3 regions of the Nocardioides sp. NPDC127503 genome follow, and region 1 is predicted to be linked to each of the others. Evidence: predicted binding sites of a transcription regulator. Region 1 holds the regulator's gene; each other region holds the start of a gene.
What was found. The regulator LexA, encoded in region 1, represses DNA repair genes until DNA is damaged. The targets are predictions, from matches to a motif close to TCGAACANNTGTTCGA.
Positions count from the first base shown of each region.

Region 2: a site for LexA is predicted at 1,183-1,198, ahead of ruvC (crossover junction endodeoxyribonuclease RuvC). Genes of this name have one in related genera too.
Region 3: a site for LexA is predicted at 1,124-1,139, ahead of ABTW65_RS15295 (SAV_6107 family HEPN domain-containing protein). Genes of this name have one in related genera too.

Region 1 covers NZ_JBEORH010000009.1:258,027-260,284, forward strand. Annotated here, with positions in the region: gene ABTW65_RS20995 (alkaline phosphatase D family protein) at 1-942, opposite strand, end outside; gene lexA (transcriptional repressor LexA) at 1,040-1,807, opposite strand; gene ABTW65_RS21005 (LysM peptidoglycan-binding domain-containing protein) at 1,990-2,258, shown strand, end outside.
Region 2 covers NZ_JBEORH010000002.1:210,073-212,330, reverse strand. Annotated here, with positions in the region: gene ABTW65_RS05045 (YebC/PmpR family DNA-binding transcriptional regulator) at 1-714, shown strand, start outside; gene ABTW65_RS05040 (DUF6458 family protein) at 839-1,081, shown strand; gene ruvC (crossover junction endodeoxyribonuclease RuvC) at 1,237-1,761, shown strand; gene ruvA (Holliday junction branch migration protein RuvA) at 1,758-2,258, shown strand, end outside.
Region 3 covers NZ_JBEORH010000006.1:115,165-117,422, reverse strand. Annotated here, with positions in the region: gene ABTW65_RS15305 (DUF4126 domain-containing protein) at 1-303, opposite strand, end outside; gene ABTW65_RS15300 (hypothetical protein) at 447-1,040, shown strand; gene ABTW65_RS15295 (SAV_6107 family HEPN domain-containing protein) at 1,211-1,672, shown strand; gene ABTW65_RS15290 (methyltransferase domain-containing protein) at 1,722-2,258, shown strand, end outside.

The sequences.
Region 1 (2,258 bases):
GAGCAGGTTGCCGAAACGCAGCCGCCGGTAGATGCGGTCGTGGAGGTGGCCGTCGGTCTCCACCGTGGCAGTGCCGCCGACGCGCAGCGGCATCCACTCGTCGTAGGCCTGGTTGGCGTTGGTCTTGCGGTCGATCCAGTCGTATTCGCCGGGTTCGTTGTTCTCGGCGCCCAGCAGCCAGGCGTCGTTGGCCGACTCGTGGTCGTCCCAGGTGACGATCCAGGGCAGCCGGGCGTGGGCGGCGGAGAGGTCGACGTCGCGCTTGTACTGCGCGTGCCGGATCCGGTAGTCGGCCAGCGTGTGCATCTCGTGGGCCGGCTCGTGCGGCCGGACGTCCTCGTTGGCCATGCCGTAGCCGTACTCGCCGGGGGCGTACTCGTAGAGGTAGTCGCCCAGGTGGAGGATCGCGTGCAGGTCGTCGCGGGAGGCCAGGTGGCGGTAGGACGCGAACCAGCCGGCCTGCAGATTGGAGCAGGAGACCACCCCGAAACGTAGGTTCTCCGGGGCCGCGTCTGCGGCCGGAGCGGTCCGGGTGCGGCCGACGCGGCTGGTCTGGCCGTTGTAGGTGAAGCGGTAGAAGTACCAGCTCTCGGGGGCCAGGCCGGCGACGTCGAGCTTCACGGTGTGGTCGCGGTCGGGACCCGTTTGGTGGGATCCCTTCGCGGTGACGCGGGCGAAGTCCGCGGTGCGCGAGACCTCCCAGCGGACCAGGACCTCCTCGCCCTGCCCGGACCCGGGAGTCGCGTCCGCGGTCGGCGTGACCCGGGTCCAGATGACCACGCGGTCCGGGAGCGGGTCTCCGGAGGCGACGCCGTGCTGGAAGTGGTTGAGGGCGCCGCCCGCGGCCTCGGCGGGCTCGGGGAGAGCGATGGCTCCGGCTCCTGCGGCGGTCGCCAGCCCGGCGGCGATGAGGGTGCGGCGGTCGATCTGCGTCTGGGTCACGCTGAATGGAACGACGCAGCCGCCGGCCCTGTCATGGGCCGGCGGCTGGATTTCACGCAGTGTTCCCGGACTGGTTCCGGGGAGTGTGGCGCAGGACTCAGAGGCTGCGCAGGACCGCCGTCACCTTGCCGAGGATCGTCGCGTGAGTGCCGTCGATCGGCTCGTACGCAGCGTTGTGCGGCAGCAGCCAGACCTTGCCGTCCTTGCGGGAGAGCGTCTTGACGGTGGCCTCGCCGTCGATCAGCGCGGCCACGATCTCGCCGTTCTCGGCGGTCGGCTGCTGGCGCACGACCACGAAGTCGCCGTCGCAGATGGCCACGTCGACCATCGAGTCACCGGAGACCGAGAGCAGGAAGAGGTCGCCGTTGCCGACCAGCTGCTTGGGCAGCGGGAAGACGTCCTCGATGCTCTGCTGGCTCGAGGTCTCCTCGGCCAGGATCGGGCCACCGGCCGCGATCCGACCGACCAGGGGGACCATGGCAGCGGCCGGGTTGGGGTTGATGTCGGCCTCGGCGGTGATCGTCGACTCGGGCTCCTCGCCGGACATGGCCTTGCGGTGGGCCATCACCTCGGGGAGGAAGACCTCGAGGGCGCGCGGTCGCTTCGGGTCCTTGCGGATCAGACCACGCTGCTCCAGCGCGCGGAGCTGGTGGGCGACGCTGCTGGTGCTGGTCAGCCCGACCGCGGCGCCGATCTCGCGCATGCTGGGCGGGTAGCCGCGCTGCTCGATGCTGTCGCGCAGGTGAGCGAGGATGCGCTGCTGACGCGGCGTGAGCCCGGTCGCGTCCGGCGGCCCGTCGGGCAGCTCGCGGACGCGGCTCTTCTTCGAACCGCCTGATCCGGTGCCTGTCTTCTGCGTGGTCATGTCATCACATTAGTCCCTCTGGCCCCACCACATCAAACATTTGTTCGACCTCATAGGCGGCGCGTGTCGGCGTTCGAAAATTCTTGGGGTCGCTACTTGCGTTGTTCGAACACGTGATCTACCTTCGAACATGTGCTCGATCGAACACGTGATCGAGAGACCTGTGATCAGGAGGCCGTGAGATGAGTGCAACAGTCTATGTGCTGCCCGTAGCCGAGCCGCCCCGTCCGGTGCGGGAGGTGCGCCGCTCGACCGTGCGGCTCACCCGTCGCGGACGAGTCGTCGTGTTCGCGTTCGCGCTCGTCGTGCTCTTCGGGATTGCGCTGATCGGGGCGAGGGTCGCGTTCGCGGTGGAGAACGGTGCGGACAAAAGTCCCGCCTCCTCCGCCCACACGATGGTCGTCGGCGATGGCGACACGCTCTGGGACATCTCCTCGAAGGCCGTCGCCGG
Region 2 (2,258 bases), on a different contig from region 1:
GCCAAGCGCGGCAAGCTCTTCGCCAAGCTCATCAAGACGATCGAGATCGCGGCCAAGACCGGCGGTCCCGATCCGACGGGCAACCCGACCCTCTTCGACGCGATCCAGAAGGCCAAGAAGCAGTCGGTCCCCAACGACAACATCGACCGCGCGGTCAAGCGTGGTGGTGGCCTCGACGGCGGCGGGGTCAGCTACGACACGATCATGTACGAGGTCTACGGCCCCCAGGGCGTCGCGCTCCTCATCGAGTGTCTGACCGACAACCGCAACCGGGCGGCCATGGAGGTGCGCACCGCGGTCACCCGCAACGGTGGCACCATGGCCGACCCGGGCTCGGTCTCGCGGCTCTTCGACCGCAAGGGCGTCGTCGTCGTGGCCAAGGCCCAGGAGGGCAAGGAGATCTCCGAGGACGACCTCCTCGAGGCCACCCTCGACGCGGGTGCCGAGGACGTCAACGACCTCGGTGAGTCCTTCGAGATCGTCTCCGACCCCTCCGACGTCGTCGCGGTCCGCACCGCGCTGCAGGACGCCGGCATCGACTACGACTCCGCCGAGGTCCAGTTCGTCGCGAGCATGGACATCCCGGTCGCCGACGCCTCGGCCGCCGAGAAGGTCTTCAAGCTCATCGACGCCGTCGACGACCTCGACGACGTACAGAACGTCTTCTCCAACGCCGACGTCCCCGACGAGGTCATGGAGACCGTCGACGCCTGACCAGCGGCGCCGACCGCGCTGTCCACGTCCCCGTGCGAACCGGCTCATGCCCGGGGCGGGTGCTGGGTACCCGGAAGGTCGCTAACCGCCACCCAGGGCGGGTTCGCGCTGGAAGGAGGACACGATGGGTTATGGCGTAGGAGCGATTCTGCTCGTGGTCGGGCTTGTCCTGGCGCTGGCTGTACATGTCTCGGTCAGCGGGATCGATCTGACCATGATCGGCTGGATCCTGGCCGCTGTCGGAGCGCTGGTGCTGGTCCTGACCGCGGTGACGCTGAACACCGGCGGTCGCTCACGCACGGTTGCGAGGCGGAGGCACGCGGACGGTACGGAGACCGTCGAGGAGCGGCGAACCGACACCCTGTGAGCGCAGGAGACCTCAACAGCGACTCGGGACCTCCGAGGATGTTGCGTCCTCCTGAATGAGGGGGTGTCGCGGCGCCGGAGGCAGCTGCTGGCAGGTAGTCTACGAACAGACGTTCGACACCCGGCCGGCTCGGTCGTTGTGGAAGAGGTGCTCCAGTGCGCGTGCTTGGGATCGACCCCGGCCTGACCCGGTGCGGGATGGGTGTGGTCGACGGGTCGCTCGGCCGGCCGCTGTCGATGGTGGACGTCGGAGTGATCCGTACGTCCTCAGATCTCCCCGTCTGGGAGCGGCTGGTGAGCATCGAGAAGGGGATCGACGCCTGGATCGAGGAGCACCAGCCCGATGCGGTCGCGATCGAGCGGATCTTCGCGCGCTCGAACGTCTCCACGATCATGGGTACGGCCCAGGCCAGCGGCCTCGCCATGGTCTGCGCCGCCCGGCGCGGTCTGCCGGTCGCCCTGCACACGCCCTCCGAGGTCAAGGCCGCCGTCTCCGGCAACGGCCGAGCCGACAAGCAGCAGGTGACCGCCATGGTGACGCGCATCCTGCGGCTCCCGACCCCGCCGAAGCCGGCCGATGCCGCCGACGCGCTCGCGCTGGCCATCACCCACCAGTGGCGCGGAGGCGCCCAGAACCGCATCGAAGCCGCGGTCGCCGCGGCCGGAAAGGCTCGTAGATGATCGCGTCCGTGCGCGGCAAGGTCGCCGCCGTCAGTCTCTCCACCGCCGTCGTCGAGGTGGGCGGCATCGGCATCGAGCTGCTCTGCACTCCCAACACGCTGGCCACGCTCCGCACCGGGGAGGAGGCGCATCTGCCGACCAGCCTGGTCGTGCGCGAGGACTCGTTGACCCTCTTCGGCTTCACCGACTCCGACGAGCGCACCCTCTTCGAGCTCCTCCAGACCGCCTCCGGCGTCGGCCCGAAGCTCGCCCAGGCCATGCTCGCCGTGCTCTCGCCCGACGGCATCCGCCTGGCCATCGCGGGCGAGGACGCCAAGACCCTCACCAAGGTCCCCGGCATCGGCCAGAAGGGCGCCCAGCGGATCATCTTGGAGCTCAAGGACAGGATCGGCGCACCCACCGGCACGGCCTCCGCCCCGGCGCGCGCCACCACAGCAGCGCCATGGCGCGACCAGGTCACCGAGGCCCTCGTCGGCCTGGGGTACAACGCCCGGGAC
Region 3 (2,258 bases), on a different contig from region 1:
GGCGACGGCCGCGTTGAGCGAGTCGGCCTCACCGGCGAGCAGGACGCCGATCACAGCGCCGATCGTGGGCCGGATGACCGTGGAGATCGAGTCCCACGTCGAGTCGATGTAGGGGATCTTGTCGGCGACGAACTCGATCGCGAACATCACCCCCGCGGCCGCCAGGACCGGCCAGGTGCCGAGCACGTCAGGGATCTCCTCGGCCCCGGTCGTACGCTGCACGACGCCGAGCACCAGCACGACCAGGTAGGCGTTGATGCCACTGGCCCACCCGCTGGAGAAGGTCAGCGCTAGAGATTCCATGGAGACATCTTGGCCTACGCCACCGACAGTTCGGACCCGGCCCGAGACCAAGCGCACGCGATCCCGTATTTACCTCCGTTGTGCCCCGTGCGGCAGAATGGGCTGATCAACGCAGAGTTCCCCCCACGTCGCAAGGAGACCGGATGACCATGACGACACCCGACGAGAACGAAGGTGTGGTCGTGAACGAGGACCTGGAGGCCACTGTCGAGGTGGCGGCCCTCGCTGCCGAGCCCGTGCCGCGCGAGATGACGTGGGCGATCCGCCTGATCGTCGGTCTGATCGTGTTCAGCGCCGTCGTGGTCGTGGTGATGGTGCTGACCTCCGACGAGCTGGTGCGGTCGTGGGCTGAGGGCAACTCCTCGGCCAAGCGCATCCTGGAGACCGAGGGGCTCGAGGCCCTCATCAACCCGCCCACCGACAACCGGGTCAGCGCGCCGGCGTTCATCGCCCCCGCCATCACTCTGTTCGGCGTGATGGCCGGCATGCTCGGTGTGCTCGCGGTCTTCCTCCGCAACGGCTTCGAGTGGGCCCGCATCGTGATCACGTTCCTGGTGTTCATCTCCGCGGTGGCCAGCGTCGGCGGCATCCTGACCGGCCCGCCGGTGATCATCAGCGTGCTCACCGCGATCGCGATCGTCATCGCCGCGGGGCTGCTGGTGGTCATGTGGCTGCCGGCCAACACCCGCTACATCCACCCGCCGCACCTCATCCGCGGCGCCGTCGCCGACGACTGAGCGACCAGCAGCACCCCTCGACACGCCCCGTCCCCGAAACGTCTTGTGACTGTCGGTGGCGGGGTGTAGTTTGATCTTCGTGTTCGAACAGATGTTCGAACAACCAGGCTCTGGCGGGCGTCGTCCTCGACCCCCGACGCCCGCCGGAGCCGTCCACTGCGGGGTCGACCGTGAGCGAGAAGGACGACCCGATGCATCTGCTGCCGGCGACGACACACAGCTACCTCTTCCGCGCCACCGAGTCCCTCGCGGAGGCGATCGTGGCCGACGACGTGCCTAGCAGGTACGCCATCGCTCATGTCGCCGCTCTCCAGGCCGCCGCGGCGCTGATCGCCGCCCGCACCGACCCCGTCGAGGCCGCGAGCCGTGCCGGCCGCCGCCGTCCGTGGAACGCCTGGGTCCGCCTCAAGAAGGTCGCGCCCGAGCTCTCCGAGTGGGCCGACTACTTCGCCGCCGGCGCCGCCAAGCGCGCCGCGGCGGAGGCCGGCTCGATCCGGGCGGTCACCGCGGAGGAGGCCGACGACCAGGTGCGTGACGCCGACCGGTTCCTCGCCGTCGTCGAGGAGTCCCTCGGGCTGATGGCCCACACCTCTCCGGCCACGCGGCTCCCGCACGACCGCCTCGTGGGCTGATCCAGGTGTGGCGTACGCAGGGTGGGAGGCAGGGCCTACGCTTGGCCCCATGTCAGCTGGCTCCGCTTCCACCAGTCGTCGGGCAGGCGCCCGAACCGTCGCCGTCTGGGACGCGCTCGACCCGGTCCTGGCCTCCGGCCCGCTCGACGTCCTCGACATCGGCGGCGGCACCGGCACCTCAGCCGTACGCATCGCCGGGCTCGGTCACCAGGTCACCGTCGTCGACCCCAGCCCCGACGCGCTGGCCGCGCTCGACCGCCGGGCCCGGGAGGCCGGCGTCTCCGTCGACGCGCGCCAGGGCGACCTGGCCGCACTCTCCGACGTCGCCGACCCCAGCGGTGCCGACGTGGTGCTCTGCCACGGCGTCCTCGAGGTCGTCCCCGACCCCGCGGCGGCGCTGGCAGGGATCCGCGAGGTGCTCCGTCCCGGTGGCACGCTCAGCCTGCTGGTCGCCCAGCGCACCGCGGCTGTCCTCTCCCGCGCTCTCGCCGGCCACTTCGCGCAGGCCGCCGAGCTCCTCGACGACACCACGTCGCAGGGGCGCTCCGGTCGCCGCTTCGCCCTCGACGAGGTCACCGGGCTGCTC